DNA from 3 places in the Paenibacillus sp. YAE3 genome. Region 2 is predicted to be linked to each of the others. Evidence: riboswitches for the same ligand, from Rfam matches in the RefSeq annotation. Region 2 holds a riboswitch; each other region holds the start of a gene.

Region 1 (7,309 bases), on a different contig from region 2:
ACTAAAAAACTTAATTTGTCACAGGTGTTGGGATTTCCGAGATGCAATCGTGGCAAACAATTTTTCCTTTGAAGTAAGTCACGTTCTCGGCATTGCCGCAAAAGATGCAAGCAGGCTCATATTTCTTGAGCATAATGCGTTCTCCGTCCACGTAAATTTCCAATGCGTCTTTTTCCCCGATGCCCAGTGTGCGGCGCAATTCAATCGGAATAACGACCCGGCCCAGTTCATCTACTTTTCTTACAATACCAGTTGATTTCATCATAACTGATCATTGCTCCTCTCGCCATAGTTTTATAGTGCCATAATTCGACAACGTTCTCTCTTTTATGATATCAATAATACCAACGATTCCCAAAACAGTCAACCTGCAAATTCGTCGCCAAAATGAGAACAGATTGCATGGCACCTGGGATATCACTCATATCAGGATTCTTTTCCCATTATATATCCTTGGTAGGATAATGTCGATTTGGAAATCAATTTTTCTACCTAAAACGACACTATTCGACACACATTGTCGAAAAAAGTTCAAAAATAGTTTAATTTTAAGCTTTTAAAAAGGAGATGAGTCGCATGCATACCTTAAATGAAGAAAAAGTGTTCAAGGACCCCGTACATAATTACATTCATGTCCAACACTCCACCATCTGGCGGCTGATTAACACGGCGGAGTTCCAGAGGCTGCGGCGGATCCGCCAATTAGGCACCTCGTATTTGACGTTCCATGGGGCGGAGCACAGCCGGTTCTCCCACTCGCTTGGCGTGTATGAAATTACGCGCCGCATCATATCCCAATTCGAGCGAAGCGGCTACGCGGATTGGCCGAACAGCGAAAAACTGTTAACCCTCTGCGCCGCCTTGCTGCATGACCTGGGACACGGACCCTTTTCCCACTCGATCGAAGAGGCGTTCCGGATGGACCATGAGGATTGGACCCGCCGCATTATTCTCGGGGATACCGAAGTAAACGCGATTTTGACCGAGGTGGCCGAAGACTTTCCCGCCAAGGTCGCATCGGTTATCGCCAAGGATTACGAGCACCCGATCGTGGTCAATCTGGTGTCGAGTCCGCTGGACGCCGACCGGATGGACTATTTGCTGCGGGATGCTTATTACACGGGCGTCAATTACGGAACGATCGACATCGACCGGATCCTGCGCATGCTTCGTCCGTACCAGGGAAGAATCGTCGTGAAGGAATCGGGGATGCATGCGGTGGAAGATTACTTGATGTCCCGGTACCAGATGTATTGGCAGGTTTATTTCCATCCGGTGACGCGCAGTTCGGAAATCATTTTGCGGCAGATCTTCCGGCGCGCGAAGGAGCTATACCGGGATAACTACGTTTTTGGCTTCATGATTGAGCCGCTTCCAGGGCTTTTCGAAGACCGGCTGACCGTCCAGGATTATTTGAAACTCGACGAAGCGCTCATCCAAACCGTGTTTTCGCTATGGACGAACGAAAAAGACGCCGTGCTGAGCGAGCTTTGCAGCCGTTTTATGCATCGCAGGCTGTATAAATATGTGGAAGTGGAATCGGTGGATCTGGAAATGATCGAAGAGATCCGCCGCGATTTTGAGCGGGTCGGCCTGAATCCCGAATACGATCTTGAGATTGATTTTCCGACCGATCTTCCGTACGATGTATTTCGGCCGGGAGACGAATCCAGCCAAAAGCAGATTCTGCTGCTCGACCGGGACGAACGCCTGCGGGAAATATCGGAGGTGTCGGATATTGTCCGCTCCATCAGCGGCATTCACCGCGGGAAATATCACTTATATTATCCGGGGGCGAAAATGAAAGACGTTATTTCTTCCCTATCCGACCCGGTTTCCCGCATTTTCAAGCGATAACGACAGCGTGATTCACGGATTTGCCCCATATTAATCTATGCTTTATGACACGAAGGGAGTTCCAGACATGAATTTATTCGACACGCATACGCATTTGGACGCGCCGCAGTTCGACGAGGACCGCGAAGAAACCATTCGCCGCGCCGTGGAAAACGGCGTCAGCCGGATGATCAACGTCGGTTTTAACCGCGAAACGATTCCGTCCACGATGAAGCTTGCGGAAACGCATGATTTTATATACGCCGCCGTCGGCTGGCATCCTCAGGATGCGATCACGATGAAGGAAGGGGATCTCGAATGGATTGCATCTTTATGCAGCCATGAAAAAGTCGTGGCCATCGGCGAAATCGGGCTCGATTATTATTGGGATACCTCCCCGAAAGACGTGCAGCACCGGGTTTTGCGCCAGCAAATCGGGTTGGCCCGGGAGCTCGGCATGCCGATCGTGATCCATAACCGGGATGCGCACGAGGATATCGTGAAAATCCTGCGGGAGGAAAAGGCCAGCGAGGTCGGAGGCGTCATGCACTCCTACTCCGGCAGCTGGGAAACGGCCAAGTTATGCCTGAACATGGGGTTCCATCTATCCTTCGGAGGGCCGATTACGTTCAAAAACGCCAGACAGCCCAAGGAAGTGCTTGCGCAGGTTCCGATGGACCGTTTGCTGATCGAAACCGACTCTCCGTACCTGACGCCGCACCCATTCCGGGGCAAGCGAAATGAGTCTGCCAACGTTCGTTTGGTAGCCGAGGCCGCTGCCCAGATTAAGGGGGTCGAGGTGGAGGAAATTGCCCGAATCACCACCCAAAATGCACTGGAACGATTTGGAATTAAGTGAAAACGGGAGAAAAACAGCTGAAAAAACGAGCATGAACGAAGCATTAAAGAATTTTAACCAAAAAAACCATGAATATTACAAATTTTTAACCATATATTCAAATAAACGTTGTTGATTCCCGCTTTACAACATGCATCAAAACAGGATATCATCTTTTCAGTGAACTTGGGCTGCTGTAAGCCGCTTCCTTTTTCGGCATCGCGGCAGCCTCCGTGAACCAATCTCGCTGAGTCTTTCGGTCTCGAAAGAGCGGGGGAACCAATACATAGAGCGCGACGGTCCTTTTAAACCGGTCCGGGCTCGGGATGTATTTGATTTCTTTTCAGGGTCTCAGGGGTGAATTCGGCGCGGTCCGCCATGAGCGGGCTGGCGTTGATCGGGCGGCTCTCTTTCGCCCAAACCCGACAGCTAACCCCGTAAGCGACATAAAGAGAGGGTTTCGTGCATTTACTTTTCCGTCATTCTGACATCCAGGGAAGCCACGAAGGAGACCTCATAAGCTCTTAGCTGGCTTCTTTTGTTTTTGAATAATGGAGAAGGCGTCGTCATACTGTTGTAAAACGGGAGGCGACAAATCATGAAAAAAAGATAGGTTCATGGTGCAAGAACGCATGCTCCTTATGTGTTCTTGTAAAAAATCGAGTATAGCCCGCGTCAAATCATTCATGCGTAACTCTAATGGCGAGGCTATGAAGGAGGATCGAGAAGGTGGGCATTTTCCATCAAGAAGAGACCCATGATTCAAAAATCTCCAGCATGTCTTACGCATTGCGATGGAAGCATGAGAATTTGCGCCAAATCTCTACTGCAGCTATCGTTACGATCGCGGTCACCATCATGATTTTGCTGCTGGTCAACTCATCCACGCGCAAACAGGTGTACCTGGTGGTAGACGGTCAGGTCAAAAAGATTCAGACTCACAAATCCGTTTTACAAGAAATGCTGGATGAGCAGGCAATCAGCCTCAAACCGGAAGATCAAGTCTCCATGCCGCTGAGCGGTTCGCTCCAGAATGGTGACAAAGTGGTGATCGACCGCGCTGCTCCCGTTCAATTGACGGTGGACGGGACAACGAAAAAGTTGTATACCACCAAAGACACGGTTGGCGACGTATTGAAGGAGTTCGGCGTATCGCTCAAAGAACACGATAAAGTCACTCCGGCTCTGACCGAGCGGGTGACGGGCCAAACGGATATCCGTATCGTGCGCGTCAACAAACAAGTCGTGGACCGCCATGAAAATTTGCCTTTCCGCGTCATTAAGACGGCGGATCCCAGCCTGACGGTCGGAGATAACCGCGTCATTCAGCAGGGAAAGCCCGGCGTGATGGTGCAGCACATCGAAAAGGTATATCATGACGGCCAAATGGTATCCATGCGCATGGTGGGCAAGGAAGTGCAGGCAAAAACGCTGGATAAAATCATCGCCGTGGGCACGAAGAAAAAACCGGCTCCGCCTGTCGTCGTTCAAACAGCGGCCGTTAAATCTTCTTCCACCGCCAAATCTTCATCAGCCGCCAAAACGAAAAAAACCGTAAGCAGCAATAACCGCGTAAGCAAAGCCGGTGTTGATTTCTCATATAAAAAAATGATTCATGTCTCGATGACGGCTTATTCTGCCGGCGAACCCGGAATCGGTACTCGTACCGCGACGGGAACGCGGGTCACGGAAGGCCGCACCATCGCCGTGGATCCGAACGTGATTCCGCTCGGCTGGTGGGTGTACATCGAAGGCATCGGCTTCCGCCGTGCCGAAGACACGGGCGGCGCCATTAAGGGCAATAAGATCGACCTCTACTATGACTCCGTGAAGCGCGCCAACAACTTCGGCCGCAAATCCGGGATGAAAGTATACGTCATCGGCCCCGTGAAGCCGCAATTGAATTAATTTCGTTTTACAATGTCATTCTAATGTTATAGTATTATGATCATGAAAATGTCATGCTAAAGAAGAGGAGCATTCCTCTTCTTTTTGTTGTTTGGATGTCCGAAAACTTACGACGCATGAACGGACGAGCTTTAGGAAAGGGAGAAGCAGGTCATGATCAAGGAAGTCATAGTCGTGGAAGGACGGGACGATACCGTGGCCGTGAAGCGGGCGGTGGAAGCCGACACGATCGAAACCGGCGGTTCGGCGATCAACGGCCGCGTACTGAAGCGGATTGCCTTGGCCCAGGAACGCAGGGGAGTCATTGTATTGACGGACCCGGACCATGCCGGGGAGCGGATTCGAAAAATTATCGCGAGCAAGGTTCCCGGATGCAAGCATGCCTTTATTCCGGAGTCGGAAGCGACGCGGAAAGGGGACATCGGCGTGGAGAACGCTTCGCAGGAAGCGATCCGTAAGGCCCTCTCCCGCGTGCATACGTCCTACGAAGGCGCGGAAAGCCTGATCGATATGGAGGATCTGATGGCTGCTGGGCTTCTGGTGCACCCGGACGCGGCCCGCAGACGCATGGTGATGGGTAACCTGCTAGGCATAGGGTATTGCAACGGCAAGCAGTTCCATAAGCGGCTGGCCGTTTTTCAGATTACGCGCGAGGAATTTGCGGAGGCGTTAGCCCAATTGGAACAGGAAGGGGAAGGTTGACATGCAGCGAATGGACGATATCGCCTCGCCAAGGCGGACGAAGGAAATCATCCAGCGTCACGGTTTTTCGTTTAAAAAAAGCCTGGGGCAAAATTTTCTGATCGATCAAAATATTTTAGGCAAAATCGTGGAGGCGGCGGGGCTGGATGCCTCCAAGGGAGCTTTGGAGATCGGGCCGGGGATCGGAGCCCTTACCGAAAAGCTGGCCCAGGAAGCGGGCGCCGTCACGGCCGTCGAAATCGACCAGCGGCTTATTCCGATACTCCAGGAGGTATTAGAACCGTATCCGCATGTGCGCATTCATCATGGCGACGTGCTGAAGACGGATCTTGGCGCCCTCTTTCGGGAGGATTTCGCGAATGTATCCAAAGTCAGCGTCGTTGCCAACTTGCCTTATTACGTGACGACCCCGATTTTGATGAAACTGCTGGAAGAGCGGCTGCCGCTGGAGAATATCGTGGTCATGATCCAAAAAGAGGTGGCCGAACGCATGGCTGCTTCGCCCGGCACGAAGGACTACGGCAGTCTGAGCATCGCCGTGCAGTATTACAGCGAGCCTGAACTGGTCTGCATCGTGCCGAAAACGGTATTCATTCCGCAGCCGAACGTCGAGTCGGCCGTCATTCGCCTCAAGGTGCGCGAGCAGCCTCCGGTCGAGGTGGACGACGAAAATTTCTTTTTTCAGGTGGTACACGCTTCGTTTGCCCAACGCCGCAAAACGATCGCCAACAATCTCAAGACGAGATTTTTTCCTAAAGAGGGCCGGGAGCGCCTCGAGGAGCTGCTTCACGCTGCAGGGATCGAACCTTCCCGCCGCGGCGAAACCCTCAGCCTGCAGGAATATGCGACGCTTTGCAACGTATTGCTCCGGGCCGGAGTACGGTGATGAAGACGTTTCGCTCACCGCATCAAGTTTGGGGCGGGCAGGGCGTAAGGTCTCGTCCTACGCTTATTTTGGCAAAAGGGAAGAACCATTGGGGAGATTCGCCCATACCATGGGGTAGGGGTGATGTTGTGATGAATGTAGGAGACCTGGTCGTCCGCAAATCTTATGGCGGTGATGTCGCTTTCCGCGTGGAAGATCTGCGGAGCAATTTGGCTGTGATCAAGGGGACCGAGTTTCGGCTGTTGGCTGATTCGCCCCTCGATGACCTTGTTCGGGTGCCATATGCGCCGTTCAATGAAAAAACGCAGAAGGCCCATATCCGTGCCAACGAGTCGTTAAGCAGGCTGCAGCGCCACCGGGAGGAGCTGACCGAACGCACGCAAGCGAATCTCGGCGGGGAATGGCCGATGGCGGAACAGCCTTCTTATTTTGAAGTTCCGGGTAAAGTCCTCCATCTCGATGGAGATATCAATTACTTAAAAAAGAGCTTGAATCTTTACCAGCAGCTTCGCGTGCCCGTCGAGGGACATTACGTTAACGAGGCGGGCATGGCGGATGCGCTCTATCGCCTGCTGCCGCGGGTGCGGCCGGATATCGTGGTTATTACGGGGCATGACGGAGTCTTGAAGCACCGGCCGAACAATGACCTCTATAACCTGAACAGCTACAAAAATTCCCAAAATTTCGTTTCGGCCATTCAGGTTGCCCGTCAATACGAAAGGCATTACGATACGCTGACGATCATTGCCGGTGCCTGCCAGTCGCATTTTGAGGCGCTGCTGCAAGCGGGAGCGAATTTCGCCAGCTCGCCGGGGCGCATACTCATCCATGCGCTGGATCCCGTTTACGTGGCCGCCAAGGCCTCCTTTACGTCGGTGAGGGAAACCATCAACATGATGGATGTGCTTCATAATACGATCAGCGGGGCGCAGGGCGTCGGGGGCATCGAAACGCGCGGAAGCTACCGCATCGGATTGCCGCGCCTGAATGACCTTTCCCAGCTGAAGGTAACGCCTTCGGTGATGTAAACCCGTTTTTCTAAACAAGAGCATCATGGGATGAGCAGCCGATAAACCTTAATCGCGATACATGGATTAAGGTTTTTTTGTCGTTAACGGCGTGTATGCGGAAATCCTGCA
Region 2 (7,309 bases):
CCGAGGAAAATTTTCTCCGTCATGTTGCTGTCCGAAGAAACCGCCTGCGCGAGCACGATATCGCGGATTTGCAGCTCCTTCTGCATCGCGCCGCAGGTGCCGATCCGGATGAGCTTTTTCGCCCCGTAATCCTGGATCAGCTCGGTGGCATAAATGCTCATCGACGGATTTCCCATGCCCGTCCCCTGCACCGATACCGGAACCCCTTTATACAACCCGGTAAAGCCGTACATCCCCCTGACCTCGTTGTAGCACCGAACGTTCTCCAGAAAATGTTCGGCCACGAATTTGGCGCGCAGCGGATCGCCGGGCAGCAGCACCCGTTCCGCGACGTCTCCGGCATTGGCTCCCAGATGAATACTCATGTTGCATTTCCCCTTTGGATTAAACTCGCGAGCGATGTTTCTGTGATCGCTTACAGTAGTCATCTTAAAGGGAATCCGCGGCCGAAACTAGCCCAAATGCTGCCGTTGGAAACGGAAGAAAAAGGACCATGCTATTTACGACATCAGCTCCTGGCGGATGTTCTCCAGGTCCCTTTTCGTCGGAATGGTCGAAATCAGAACGGTCGGCACGCTCGTCAAGGAGACGGGCATCGTGCTGATCACGAAATCGATCTGCTGCTCCCGGATGATGTCATCGGTCAGCCCGTGCAAAATCGAGGTTTCGATCGTCAGGTCGTCCCCGATTTCCCGTTTGATCAGGTTCGCGACGTAATGGCGCACCGAAAACTCCTCGCCGATGATCAAAAACGCCTTTTTGCTTTTATACCGGAGGCTGGCGCTGACCATAAACGTCAGTTTGGTCAAATGATAGTCGTTGTACATGAGCTCGGGAAAACTCCGCTGCCATTGCCGCATGCATTCCGATACCGCCGCATAGATCGGCTGCTCCTTGTCGCGGATATACCCGGTCAGGTGGCTGTGCGAGACGGCCATCAGCTCGGGAATGGCGTTATCGATGCGCAGCTTGTCCATGAATTCCCGGATTTCGGCCAGGAAACGGGAGCTGGCGTTCAGCGCCGGAAATGCGTTTTCCAGAATCGAAATGAGCAGGCCGGACATCCGGCTTTCTGCATCGTCTTCCTGCTCCGAAGCAAGGGCCCTTCCCCCGAATACAGGGAACCCGTCCTTGCCGTGATACTGGCTCAAGCTGAACATCGACTGCAAAAAATAAACCTCTTCGCGGGGCAACACGACGCCGTACGCCGCAGCCAGCTTTTCCGACATCTTCAGGACCGGCCCGAAAAACGGATGGCGTTCCCATGCGTAGCTTCCGCTTTTAAGCGCAACCCGGTGCCCCTGCTTGACCCTTTCGAGCACGATCGCGATCAGGAACGACAAACTCCGTTTTGCGTTCAAAAAATAAATCATTCCGTTTTCCCGCTCGATCTCGGCCACCCAGCCGTCCAGACGCGCGTAATCGGCATTCGAAAAAGGCCATCCGGTATAAGGATAAGCCTCGGTGAACAGCTTCCATAAAAAATAGCGGACATGGATTTCGTTTCCTTTCAGCGCCGGCGCCGAATACGTGATCCGCAGCTGAAACGGGCGCAGTTCGTCCCGGTTTAGCTGGATGATCCATTTTTTGAACGAAGAAAAGCTCATATACAGCTCTTCCGCTACCTCCTCGGCGGAGGTGTTGCCGTCATGCATGAACAAACGCTGCATCAGGCGGAAATACGGCGTTTCCCGAAGCAGCGGTTCCAAAACTTCCTGAATGCTTGTCCCATGCCGGTCCCGGCGGAACATGATGCCCTTCCCCCTGGATACCTCGATCTGCATGGACGGGGGCAGCAGGGGGATGGCGGACTCGACGATCTTACGGACGGATTTGTCCGATACGCCCATCTCGCTTTCCACCTCTGCGAACGTAAACCACCGTTCTTCCCGGTCCAGCAGCTTCAGCAGCGATTTCAGCTGCCTGTATTCCTTATTCATGTCATCACCTTTGCCGGATGCTTTCCGCCGAACCTAGCGGCACATCCCTCATTGTTGCCGGCGGAAGCCGTTTTCAGCCCGAATGCTGCTGCTCCATCCGGAAAAGCTTTTGGTCGATCAAAAAATTGAGCAGAATGCGGTTAAATTCCCGCGGCTGGCACAAATGGCTCGGATAAATCGCGTCCTCGATCACCGCTTTCTGGGCGCAGGCGAACCGCTCCACCGCCTTGTTCATCTGGTTGACGAACCATTCGCTCTGCCTGCCGGCCACGCATAACACCGGCATCCGCAGCCGGGACAACACCGGATCGATATCCGCCTTAAGCAGCGCCATCCGTTGTTTGATCGACTCGGTCGGCCGTTTATGAAACAGCTCGTTCCTTAAAATGCTGTAGGCCGGAATCCACCTGTGATACGTTACGCGCAGCGACCGGAGAAAAAACTCGGCGGGAAGATAATAGGAAATCCAGCTGCAGGCCTCCAGCAGCTTCCAGATGCCGTTTTTCGTGCCGAAAGGGCCGCACGGCCCGTAAAAATAACTATCCACCAGCACAAGCGCGTTGACGCGGTCCGAATAGGTTTCCGCGAATTTTTGCACCAGCAGGCTGCCGCTCGAGCAGCCGACCAGCGTCACCTTCGGCAAGCCGAGCTTATCCAGCAGCTCTTTCAGGTCCCTGCACTGGGTGTCGACGATTTCCTCGACTTCCACATTCAATTTACCCGAATTGCCGTAACCTCTCAAATCGAGGACGATGACCTTCGCCCTTTTGCTGAAATATTCCACTTGAGGCTCAAAACTATGATGAGATGAAAGATGTCCGTGAATAAAGACGATCGGCACCCCGCTGCCATGCGTCTCGTAATATAGCGACGTTCCATTCACTTGTATGTTAGGCAACTTCCTTCTCCTCCCGCTATGCATGGTCTGTCGATGTGTTTTTTTATATGTGGGTCGAACCTTCGTTAACCTCGGCAAAATGCTCATGTCAAAAAAAGAAGCACGGAAAGAGGAACCCTCTTTCCATGCTTCTTCAGGCAAGGCAAAATAAACCTTGCTTGGCATGTATAAAAGCAGCCTCTCTTCTCACGCTTACGAGGTTAGCTGTCGGATTCGGACCAAGAGTAGCCCTACTCGAATGCGATTTCAAGATTCACCCCATGTGACGAACGGTTGGTTGTCACGGCCGGTTCCCCCGTTTTCCGCCGGAACGGAAATTCAGCGATCATAGACATTCATGTTATTTTTTCGCACAGAAAAACACAGAGCGGATACCCTGTGCTCGTTGACAACTCACAGTTTCACTCCTCTCTCCTAGCGACGCTTACGAGGTTAGCTGTCGGATTCGGGCCGTGAGAGCTGCCCTACGGACGGAAAGCTGATCCAAGACAGCCTCTTCATCCGATTCACCCCAAGCAGCCGGCTATATCCATGGAGACTCGGAATGCATGCCGGTGCCGATGTGGTTCCCCCGCTTTTCGCGATTGAAAATTCAGCGTAATCCATTCATGAACCAAAGATTTTTCATAATGAGTTGAATATACGCCTGAGCCGACGAACTGTAAAGGTTGGTTACAATAGAATTCATGGCCTTTTTTATAGCTTTTGCCGGTTTCCGGCCCCTGATCCTGCCCAATCATTCATTTACAACCGATAGCTTCCGTTTCCTTGATTTATACATCGTTCATCTTGTTATAACCAAGCGCTCTTCCGAGATCGATACAGAACTTGGCGGGAAAAATGAATACCCCCCCATCAGCCATATAAGAACTCCTTCGTACCAATCAGAACTATTCAAAGCCTTTGAACCGCTGCTACGATAATGGTGTCATAAGGCATCTTCATTCCATGGATCGCAGGGAGGTGAATGATTGAACAACAATAAAAGAGGACATCACGGATTTATCCATGAGGTCGCAAAGAACCGTTATCTGTATCTGCTTGCGCTTCCCGGCATGCTGTTCCTGCTTGTCTTTGCGTATACGCCGATGCTGGGACATTTGCTTGCCTTTCAGAATTACCGGCTTTCAGACGGTCTATTGGGAAGTCAATGGGTAGGATGGAGAAACTTCGAGTTTTTCTTTTCAACCAATGACTGGCTGCGCGTCACATGGAACACCGTATTTTTGAATGGGCTGTTTCTGGTGTTCGGTCGATACCACATTCACGATCCAAGACTATCCGTCGAAAGCATCGCCGACCACATCGAGTTGTCCGCCAAATATTCCCGTCAATTGTTTCTCGACCATTACGGAATGTCGCTGTCCAATTATATTTTGAATATGCGGATCGAAAAGGTAAAGGAATTGCTCACGGAGACCGACATGAGCGTTGCCGAAATCGCGCAGCAAGCCGGGTTTCAGACGAAAAGCCATTTTTTTACCGCCTTCAAAAAAGCGACCGGCATGACGCCGGCCCAATATCGTTGCCGACAGATGGACGAGGCGAGCGGTTGATTCAGATCGCCGATTCCACGTATTCATCCGGCTTGATGCCTTCGTACCGCACGAAAGCACGTTTGAAGGAATAGACGTTTTCGTAACCTACCCGGCGGGCGATATCGTCCATCCCGAATGTTTTCTCCCGCAGCAGCTCCTTGGCCGTTTCCATCCGGAGCCGGCATAAATAGTCGTAGAAGTTGATGCCGGACACTTCCTTGAAGATTTTGGAGACATGGGATACCGACATGCCGCATCTTTCCGCCAGCTGCTTCAGCGAAATGTCGGCGCTGGTGTAGTTCTGGTTCACGAATTGAAGCAGCTCGCTGCCGACGGCAAGCGAAGGCGAGGTATTGGCATAACGTTTCCGTTCGCAAATTAACGTGCCGACCTCAAAAACGTAGCTCCACATCCCGCCGATGTCCCCCGCTCCCGCCCGGCTCGCGAATTGCTTGGCGTATAGGCACGTGTCCAGGTTCAGCTCATGCAGCACCCTCAGCATCGTTTCCATCAACAAGGATACCAGCTTGGTTTCGCTCGGTTCGGGCAGCCGCCGCTTTTTGTTTTCCTCGCTGATTTCGTGCAAGATTTGCATCGTCGTATCCAGGTTGCCGATTTTCAGGTTATTGATCAGTTGAACCTCCCAATCGGTCGGATAATAATAATCGACGCCTGGCTGAATCTCCTCCTTCTGCACCGGGAGATGCTCCCTCGCGAAGAGGGTATACTGCAGGCTTTCGTTGGCCGCATAATACGATTTGCTGATGCCGACCAGCCCTTTTTCCGCCGTGCCGCATAAAACGTCCGGCTGAAAGCCGCAGGCCAGCCCGATCTCGCCCGCGATTTCGGCCGCGATGCTCTCCAGCTCCCCTTCGCTGCCAAGCGGCTCGACAGAAGAAAGAATGAGCGCTTTGTCCGCATTGGTCACCTCAAACAGCTCGTACGCGAGCCGGTGACGGCTCATCGCCTGTTCCACGATCACGATCGTCATCATTTCGATTTTCCGGATCCGTTCCATGTCGGACAAATCGCGGAGTGCATGGAAACTGATCAGCAGCGTGCAATAAAACATGTCGTCGGTATAACCGATGCCGAATTTTTTCAGCCCGTTCACCTGCTGATCATCCGTAAAATACCCTTTCAGCAGGCGCAGAAACAGGTTCGATCTCGCGGCGCTTTCGTAATCCTGCATCGATTGCTGGAGGTTTTTGTTTTCGAGCAGCAGCCGGTCGAACGATTTTTCGATATAGCTGTATTCCGAGCCGGAAATTGGGGCGCCGCCCTTCCCGTCTTCCATCCGGACCGCCGCAGACAGCTTGTTCAGCAGGGCGCCGAGCGGGCGGTAGCTGACCTTGGCCAGCAAAAAGGCCATGCAGGCGCCGAGGACGACGGAAATCGCGATCGCAAGCAGCGAGCCGACAAGATTGTTGATGCCGATCACGCTGCTGTCGGTATAGGTAATCGTGTACCGCAAATCGCCGGCCTTGGACGGCAGCTCAAACGCATAACGGCCCGAATCGGCCTGAAGGTCTCCAGGCGCGCTGCGCGTTTGGCGGTAAATCAAGGCGCCATGCGACGACATGACGATCTCCTTGGATTCGATCCCGGCAAAACGATGCATATAACCGGAAAAGTAAGCGCTGTCAATAAAAAGGACCAAAACCGCGCGCGGATGGTTGACGACCTCCAGGCTTTGCAGCACCGGAATGACCCGCTTGCCGCTGCCCCATAATTTCATGTCCACAGGCGGCATGATCTTGAAATACTGCTGCTCGGCCAACGCGGCCTGAAGCTTCCGCTCCGTTTGCCCGTCGAATGCGGCGACCCCCTGAAAAAAGCGGTCTTCCGGATAAATGCCCCATGGCGTCAAAACCTGGCCTTTTTCGGGGAACACGACCATGCCGAAGGAGAGGATGCCAAGCGAATTGATATCGTTATCGAGACTTTTGCGGATCTCCAGCATCTTGAACAAGTCGAATTCCTGATCGTATACGTTCGTATTTTGCATCAGCTTTTTCACCCAGGCTTCGTTGCCCAGCATTTTGCCCATGTTTTTCAGCTCGTTCAGCTTATTGTCGACGAGATCCGCGATCCGGCTGGCATCCGCCGCCTGTTTTTGGCGCTGCTGTTGTTTTTCCTCCATCATGTTCCGCTGCACGTTAAGCGAGCTGAATACGATGATGGGAATGATCAGGATCGCGGTATACGACAAAAAGATGTTGCGGAACGTTCCGCTTCCGAAACCTTTATAGCGCAAAAACAACCCCTCCTCCGGTTGGTATGACGCAAACGATAAAAAGCAAAAGCAGGAAAACGGCGATCTTTTCGCGCGTTTTGCGAATAACCGCCATTTTCCCTATTGGATGTTCGACGTTGCCGTTAACGTTATTGGATGCTGTTGTACCGGTCAAGCAGCTGCTGGTTGATTTCGATCAAATCGTCCAGCCCGAGCTTCTTCAGCTCGGAGATATATTGATCCCAATTGTCGAGCGATTTCTGACCGAGAGCCAGCTTGGTCGCAAGCTCCTGCGAGTACGTCGTCAAGTTGGTCAAAATTTTCGTCTTCTTTTCGAGCTGCTGATCGTCCGGGATGGCCAAATACATGTCGTTCATGTTGACGAAATACGGCTTGTAGTTCAGGATGTTTAACTCGTTATCGATTTTGTGCTGAGGTTTGTCGATCAGCTCAAACTCGAGGTTGGCGAATTGAACGCGAGGGAAGACGGTATCCCCGAACAGCTGACGGCCCGTGGCCTGACCCATTTTGGCCAGCTCTTCTTCCGATACATTGTTGATATATACTTTTGCCCCGTTGGCGTCCTTTTTGTACGTTTGACCTTCAATTCCCCAATACAGAAGATCTGCGTATTTCTCCGAATAGATCGTATCGAAAAACTTGATCGCGGCTTCCACATCCTTGCAGTCTTTCGTAA
Region 3 (7,309 bases), on a different contig from region 2:
TATCAAAAAAGGTACTGAAAAGGAGGCGAACGTATGCCAAAGAACCCTGCCCAATGCCAATTCGTCGTGGCCTTGGATTCGATCGTCGGCAAATGGAAGCCGATGATCCTCTATCATTTGCTTCAGGGCCAACCGTTGCGGTTCAATGAGCTAAGAAGATTGCTGCCCGATATCACGCAAAGGATGCTTACGCTCCATCTGCGCGAATTGGAGGAGGAAGAGATCGTTAAACGGGTCGTTTATCCGCAAATACCGCCGAAAGTGGAGTACTCCATCACGGAATACGGCAAAAGCCTGTCTCCGATTTTGGAAGCCTTGCATCAATGGGGATTGGCCCATGTCCAGCGAAAACAGCTCCATAAGGGGAACAATGAACAAACGGAAACGGACTAGCGTTCAACAAGATTGCTTGTCCGTTTTTTTGATGATTCAGGGGGAAAGCAAGCAGCTTAACCAGCATGTATAGACATACCGTCATGCAGTATTTAAAATGGCATAAGCAGTACCTTAAGGGTGTATCAGCAGGATTTTGATTTTTTTGAGAGAGCAGCATGTCCTTATTTTTTCGCGGAGAGGAGCAGGATGAGAACGTACACTTTAGTCGGACCCCAATTATACATCGGAGAATAGGTGGATTTTACTACATATGAAAAACCGCGTTTTTCAAATCGTGATCGTCGTAGTCCTGGTGCTGATCGGCCTTTTTGTCATGAACAGGTCCGTGATCCGCCTGTCGACGCTGATCGGCATTTTATGGCCGCTTTCCATTATAGGCATCGGCTTCATCATTTTTATGGAAAACCGTTCGCCGCAAAGCACGCTGGCATGGTTTTTGATCCTGGCATTTCTTCCGGCGGTAGGGGTGCTGTTGTATTTGCTTTTTGGCAGAAGCCGCTGGAGACGGAAAAAACATCTGCACCGGGCGGAAGAACAGAGAAAGCTGTTCCGGGAGATTTTGGCGGGCAGGCGTTTGAATTTGGCCCCATTGTCGTTGTTAAGTGAGAGGTCGGAATATGTCATCAAGGTCATTGAAAGGTTCGGCGGCGGCCCGGCAGCAACGGAAACCGAAACAAAGCTGTTGACCAACGGCGACGAAACCTTTTCGGAAATTTTGCAAGCCATCGAAAAGGCCGCGCACCATATCCATATCCAGTATTATATTTATCGTTCGGACCGCATCGGCACCGCCATTCGGGACGCGCTGATCCGCAAAGCCGAATCGGGCGTGATCGTTCGTTTTCTTTTTGACGGATTGGGCAGCAACGGGTTGCGTAAACGCTTTTTGCAGCCGATGAAAGATGCCGGCATCGAGGTCGTCGAGTTTGATCCCATTTTTTCGCCTTGGCTTCTTGAAACGGTCAATTACCGTAACCACCGCAAAATCGTCATCGTTGACGGCGTGGTCGGCTTTACCGGCGGGCTGAACGTCGGCGACGAATATCTCGGCCGTTCCAAAAAATTTCCGGTCTGGCGCGACAGCCACTTGAAAATCGAAGGAAAGGCGCTCTATAAACTGCAGGCCATTTTCCTGGAAGACTGGCTGTACGCAACCAGCGGCCAAAACCATTACTCTTGGGACGCTTACATGAACAGGTCGTATTTTCCGGATCAGGGGGTCCCGGCGAATGGGGCCGTTCAGATCGTGGCCAGCGGCCCAAGCTCGGAAGATACAAGCATACGCAACGCGCTGTTGGCCATCATGGCATCGGCAAAAAAATCGATTTGGATCGCCACGCCATATTTTATACCGGATCAGGAAACATTAACATTGCTGCGATTGTCCGCGGCGGCAGGCATCGATGTACGCATTTTGTACCCGGGGAAAAGCGACAGCGTGATCAGCGACCAGGCATCCCAATCCTACTTTACGCCCCTCCTTAAGGCGGGAGCCTCTATATACCATTACAAAGACGGCTTTATTCATGCCAAAATCGTGCTGGTGGATGACGAAATCGCATCGATCGGTACGGCCAACATGGATATCCGCAGCTTTGAGCTGAATTACGAGCTTGCCGCGGTGCTTTACGAATCCGAAACCGTGCTGGACATCAAACGCGATTTTGAGCAGGATTTCAAGGACTCCGTCCGCATCGCTTGGGACTCCTTCCAGAAACGAGGCATTCTGAAACGCATTTCAGAATCGCTGATGAGGCTTATTTCGCCGCTGCTCTAAGCATCGGCCGAAAACAGGCGTGAACCATGGCTACGGCCTGAAAAAAACAGGATGCAGCCGTTGCAAGCGATGCCATGGATTCAATTTGCCCGTTTTCGCGCTACAATATGATTCTTGGCCTCTTTACAGTAAGTATCCAACGGGAGTATGATTTCATTCGTAAATGAACTTGTGACCCTGAATTGTCATTTTCCTTGATCGCTTAATTCTGTATCCAGAAGCGGGGGAACCAACGGGAGGAAGGGAACTTCGTCCCAGGGGTGAATCACTTGATTATGTTCGCAGGTCGAGTGTAGGGATACTTTCAATCCCGAATCCGTCAGCTAACCTCGTAGGCGTTATGAAAGAAGGATTTGTCGTGCGCTTTTGAAAGCCGCGGGAAAGCCCAACTTTCCTGTGGCTTTTTTTGGTGTGCCCAATTGGGCCAAAAGGGGAAACAATAAGGATACTTTCATGGAACTTCAACTTGAACAGTGGCGGTGAATGACACGATGGCAGCGTTAAAAAGGCTCCTCATTGGACGTCCTCTGAAATCTGCGGAATTGGGAGAACAAAAGCTCAACAAAAAGAAGGCACTTGCGATACTTTCCTCGGACGCGTTATCCTCCGTCGCCTACGGTCCCGAGCAAATCCTGCTGGTGCTGATCACGGTCGGCGCATCGGCTTTCTGGTATTCGATTCCGATAGGAATCGGTGTCCTTATTTTATTATCGGCGTTGATTCTGTCGTATCGCCAAATCATTTTCGCTTATCCGCATGGCGGGGGAGCATACGTCGTATCCAAGCAAAATTTGGGGATATATCCTGGATTGGTGGCCGGCGGCTCGCTGTTGGTCGATTACATTTTGACCGTGGCGGTGAGCGTCTCGGCGGGAACGGACGCCATCACGTCGGCATTTCCCGTGCTGCATGAGCATACGGTGGCGATCGCAGTCACGTTTGTTATCCTCATTACGCTCCTGAATCTGAGAGGCGTCACCGAGTCGGCTTCCATCTTGGCGTATCCGGTGTACTTATTCGCGCTGGCGATGTTTATTTTGATCGGCGTCGGGCTGTACCATATCGCGACCGGCCAGGTTGCGCCTAACCTGCATACGCCAGTCGGCACGCCGGTGGCAGGGATCAGCTTGTTTCTGCTGCTAAAAGCTTTTGCATCGGGCAGCTCGGCGCTGACCGGCGTCGAGGCGATATCCAACGCGATACCGAATTTCAAAGATCCGGCCCCTAAAAATGCAGCCAAAACGTTAATGGCCATGGGCATTCTGCTGGCCCTGCTTTTCTCGGGCATCGTGTTCATGGCTTATTATTTGGGGATCTCCCCGAATGCGCAGGAAACGGTCGTATCGCAAATCGCCAAGGAAACCTTCGGGCGCAATTTCATGTATTTTATCATTCAAGGAACCACTGCGTTGATCTTGATCTTGGCGGCGAATACGGGGTATTCCGCTTTTCCGCTGCTGGCGGTGAATCTTGCCAAAGACCGGTTCATTCCCAGAATGTTTACGGTAAGGGGAGACCGCCTCGGATATTCCAACGGCATCATCTTTCTTGGGCTGCTGTCGATCGTGCTGATTATTGCCTTCCACGGGCAAACGGAGCATTTGATTCCGCTGTATGCGGTAGGCGTTTTTATTCCTTTTACGTTGTCGCAGACGGGGATGATCGCGAAATGGGTGCGGGAAAAACCCGCAGGCTGGGTAACGAAACTTATCATCAATGCGATCGGCGCGCTCATCAGCTTCACCGTATCGGTCATGTTTTTCGTGACCAAGTTCCCGCAAATATGGCCGGTGTTAATATTCTTGCCTTTGATCGTTTATTTGTTCCACAGAATCAAGAAGCATTACGAAGCGGTAGGCGAGCAGCTTCGCTTGTCGACCTGCGAACCGGCGGTTCCGATCGAAGGAAACGTCGTCATCCTTCCGGTGTCCGGCATCACGCACGTGGTCGAACATTCGTTGAATTATGCGCAATCCTTATCGGCGGACCAGATCATTGCCGTATACATCCCTTTTGAAAAGGAAGAGGAAATTCGCTTCGAAGAAAAATGGAAGAAGTGGCGGCCGGACGTCCGGCTGGTGACGTTGCCTTCCCCTTACCGGAGCATCATACATCCGCTGAGCAAATTCATCGATATGGTTCATCGAAAGGCCAGCGAGTCCCATTATCAGGTAACGGTCGTCATTCCCCAGTTCATACCGAAGCGGAGCTGGCAAAATCTGCTGCACAACCAAACGAGTTTGATGATTCGCACGTATTTGCTGTATCGCAAAGACGTTATCGTAACGACGGTGCCGTACCATCTGAAAAAATAAATGGGCCTGAAGAACCCGGTCGTCGTCTGGACGGCCGGGTTCTTGCACATTTCGATGAACTTATCGGATACAAATATGCCTCGTACGAACCATGATCGGTCGGCTTCAAGGCGGAAATAAGATCTACGCTGGGTTCCCTTGCAGGATACGCTGTCCTTCGTTTATTGCATGGAGCCGGCTGCAGGAAAAGAGATGACGCGGTATTCGTACGGACCGACTTCAAGCTTGCCGGCCGATACGATCGCGCCGCTGATTTTGTCCTTTCCTTCGTGCGGAAGCGTCACGCTGCCGCCTTCTCCGTTCATGTTCACGATCACCCACAATTCCTCCGTCTCCGATACGCGCGGCGCCACGATCGTGCCGTTTGTCGTGTCCGCCCGCCGCGTGACGTTTGCTTCGTTCCCGTAGTGAATCAGCATTCGTTCCAGCATCTCGTCGCCGTCATCACCCGCCGGCATGGAGCCGAGCAGCACGAGCTTGCCTTTGCCGCGATTAACCTCGGTGAGGAAAGACAAGCCCGGGGAAGGGCCGCCGGATAGGGTGCCCACGCTTGTGGCTTCCGCAACTTCAAACACGGCGGTGCATGCCCGTCCGGAGCACGCGTTCGTACGCGCCGCTGACCAGACCGCGGTGGCGAAGTTTGCCGTGCGACTCGGTCGCAAGAAACGCTTTGGCTTTGTCGGAATAGATGATGGCGACCTGCGCCTGGGCCGGACGGGTAGCGATGATGTGGGGCTCGATCGCCTGGCGCGCCTGCTCCGCTTGCAGCACGTTCCGGTACCCGATCCCGGGTTTGCCCCAGGCGCTGACGACGGCGCCGTGCGGCTGCTCGGAACCGGCCCGCTGCTGCCTCCACAGCCAATAGCAAAAACCTTCCGCACCCAACGCGTAAGCGGCCACCGCTTCGGCAGCCAAATAACCGTTCGGATGGGGGACGCCGTTGGCCGCGATCGAGCCGGCGTGGGAAGGACTCGTCTCCATGATCCAAAACGGCCGTCCCGGCTTGAAATTCCGGAATAAATCACAGTTCAGCAAATAAGCGGCGTAATGGGCCGAGCTGGCGTACGTATCCAATGAAGCGAAGTCCAGATGCCGGAACAGCCTCTCGTTGTCGAGATGAAAAGCGACGCTGCTGTTATGCGTAATCGGGGCGTCCGAATATCGCCGGATGATCGCGGCCTGCTCGTCCGCGAACTCGGCGATTTTCTCCATCGAAAAGAGACGATACATCGTTTGCAGCGACGCGTTGTGCAGGAACGGGGTAGGGCCGGGCTGCGGCACTTGGTCAAAAGCGTTATACGATTCGCTCCAGACGCGCGTTCCCCAAAGTTCGTTCAACCGATTCACCGTGCCGTAACGCTTCTCCAGCCATGCGTGCCAGAGACGGCGGCATTCGGCGCACATGCATTCGGATACATGGGCTTTAAACTCGTTGTCGAGCTGCCAGCCGATGACTCCGGGAAGGCGTCCCAGTTCCCGGGCCAGCCGCTCGATGATGATCGCAGCCTTTTCCCGAAAAACGGGATGGTTCGTGCAAGCGTGCTGCCGCGACCCGTGTCCGAGCGCCATGCCTTCCGCGTTGACGAACAGCCGCTCGGGATGGCCGTGCGAATACCAGATCGGCGGCGTGGCGGTAGGGGTGCACAGGATCGTGTCAATGCCGGCCGCATGCAATCTGCCGATGACGTCCGCAAGCGGCGCGACGTCGATTTGTCCCTCGGCGGGTTCAATGGTCGACCAAAGGAATTCTCCGATCCGAACGACGTTCACGCCGGTTTCGGCCATAAGCCGGATATCCCGGCGCACGACTTCCTCGCTCCACAATTCGGGATAAAAAGCCGCTCCGTGATAAAGCTTTTTCAACATGTGTGTCTCACTCCATTCTTCCGAATGACATCCAACCTCACCTTAAAAGCAGAAGGAGCTTTAACGCAATCGAACATTTTTGCAAAAGGTTGGACGCCGGTTTCCACTCTTTTACCGGGTTTGCACTTTCTTAAAGGACGCCTGCAAATCATAGCCCGAAAGCCTTCAAAAATGTCTCATTGCCGGAAAAGAAAGCGCTGCCGCATAATGAGTCCACAACGCTTGCGTCGAGGCGATAAACGCATATTGGAGGTGGAAAGCGATGAAGCAGGTTACGGCCCGGGGAAACATTCCGCAGGCTCCCAAACAGGCGGCCTACCGTACGAGCTTCGCGGCAAGGCTTCGCAGGGATAAATGGCTTTACCTGCTGCTGCTCCCAGGCTTGCTTTATTTTTTGGTGTTCAAATACGTCCCGATGTGGGGAGTCCTGCTGGCGTTTAAAAACTATCAGCCGTTTACCGGGTTTTGGAGAAGCGAATGGGTGGGCCTGGAGCATTTCCGCTTGTTTTTTGACAACCCCGAGTTTTTTATGCTGCTGCGCAATACGCTTCTGTTGTCGTTTTACAACCTGGTTTTCTTTTTCCCGGCTCCGATCCTTTTGGCGCTGTTGTTGAACGAAGTCAGGCTGGCGTTTTTCAAGCGCACGATTCAAACGATGATTTACGTCCCGCATTTTATATCGATGGTGATCGTGGCAAGTTTGACTTACGTATTTTTGACGACGGAAGGGGGAACCGTCAACGAGCTGCTTTACCAATATACGGGCAATAAAATCCAGTTTTTGTCCGATCCGGCCTGGTTCCGCCCGATGATCATCGTGCAGACGATTTGGAAGGAGTGCGGCTGGGGGACGATCATTTTCCTTGCTGCGCTGGCGGCCGTCGACGTGGAGCAATACGAGGCGGCCAGGATCGACGGGGCGAACCGCTGGCGCCAAATCTGGCATGTTACGCTT

The links. A riboswitch is a leader RNA that binds a small molecule or an ion and turns the genes downstream of it on or off. The one in region 2 is predicted to bind cyclic di-AMP.
Region 1: it holds a riboswitch for cyclic di-AMP, as region 2 does, so the genes downstream of both, AC27KL_RS26975 (resuscitation-promoting factor) here and AC27KL_RS10945 (alpha/beta fold hydrolase) in region 2, are expected to answer to the same signal.
Region 3: it holds a riboswitch for cyclic di-AMP, as region 2 does, so the genes downstream of both, AC27KL_RS15945 (APC family permease) here and AC27KL_RS10945 (alpha/beta fold hydrolase) in region 2, are expected to answer to the same signal.

What each region holds. Positions count from the first base shown of each region.
Region 1 covers NZ_BAAIYF010000022.1:10,235-17,543, forward strand. Annotated here, with positions in the region: gene AC27KL_RS26960 (AbrB/MazE/SpoVT family DNA-binding domain-containing protein) at 11-265, opposite strand; gene AC27KL_RS26965 (HD domain-containing protein) at 577-1,857, shown strand; gene AC27KL_RS26970 (TatD family hydrolase) at 1,925-2,695, shown strand; cyclic di-AMP (ydaO/yuaA leader) riboswitch at 2,910-3,133, shown strand; gene AC27KL_RS26975 (resuscitation-promoting factor) at 3,404-4,582, shown strand; gene rnmV (ribonuclease M5) at 4,736-5,284, shown strand; gene rsmA (16S rRNA (adenine(1518)-N(6)/adenine(1519)-N(6))-dimethyltransferase RsmA) at 5,286-6,170, shown strand; gene yabG (sporulation peptidase YabG) at 6,302-7,198, shown strand.
Region 2 covers NZ_BAAIYF010000004.1:489,206-496,514, reverse strand. Annotated here, with positions in the region: gene deoD (purine-nucleoside phosphorylase) at 1-365, opposite strand, end outside; gene AC27KL_RS10950 (AcpB/EbpR/MafR family transcriptional regulator) at 501-1,940, opposite strand; gene AC27KL_RS10945 (alpha/beta fold hydrolase) at 2,014-2,838, opposite strand; cyclic di-AMP (ydaO/yuaA leader) riboswitch at 3,012-3,172, opposite strand; cyclic di-AMP (ydaO/yuaA leader) riboswitch at 3,245-3,446, opposite strand; gene AC27KL_RS10940 (helix-turn-helix transcriptional regulator) at 3,810-4,394, shown strand; gene AC27KL_RS10935 (helix-turn-helix transcriptional regulator) at 4,396-6,633, opposite strand; gene AC27KL_RS10930 (extracellular solute-binding protein) at 6,762-7,309, opposite strand, start outside.
Region 3 covers NZ_BAAIYF010000007.1:297,812-305,120, reverse strand. Annotated here, with positions in the region: gene AC27KL_RS15955 (winged helix-turn-helix transcriptional regulator) at 34-393, shown strand; gene AC27KL_RS15950 (cardiolipin synthase) at 647-2,173, shown strand; cyclic di-AMP (ydaO/yuaA leader) riboswitch at 2,363-2,525, shown strand; gene AC27KL_RS15945 (APC family permease) at 2,665-4,488, shown strand; partial or broken gene AC27KL_RS15940 (beta-galactosidase) at 4,650-6,354, opposite strand; gene AC27KL_RS15935 (ABC transporter permease) at 6,617-7,309, shown strand, end outside.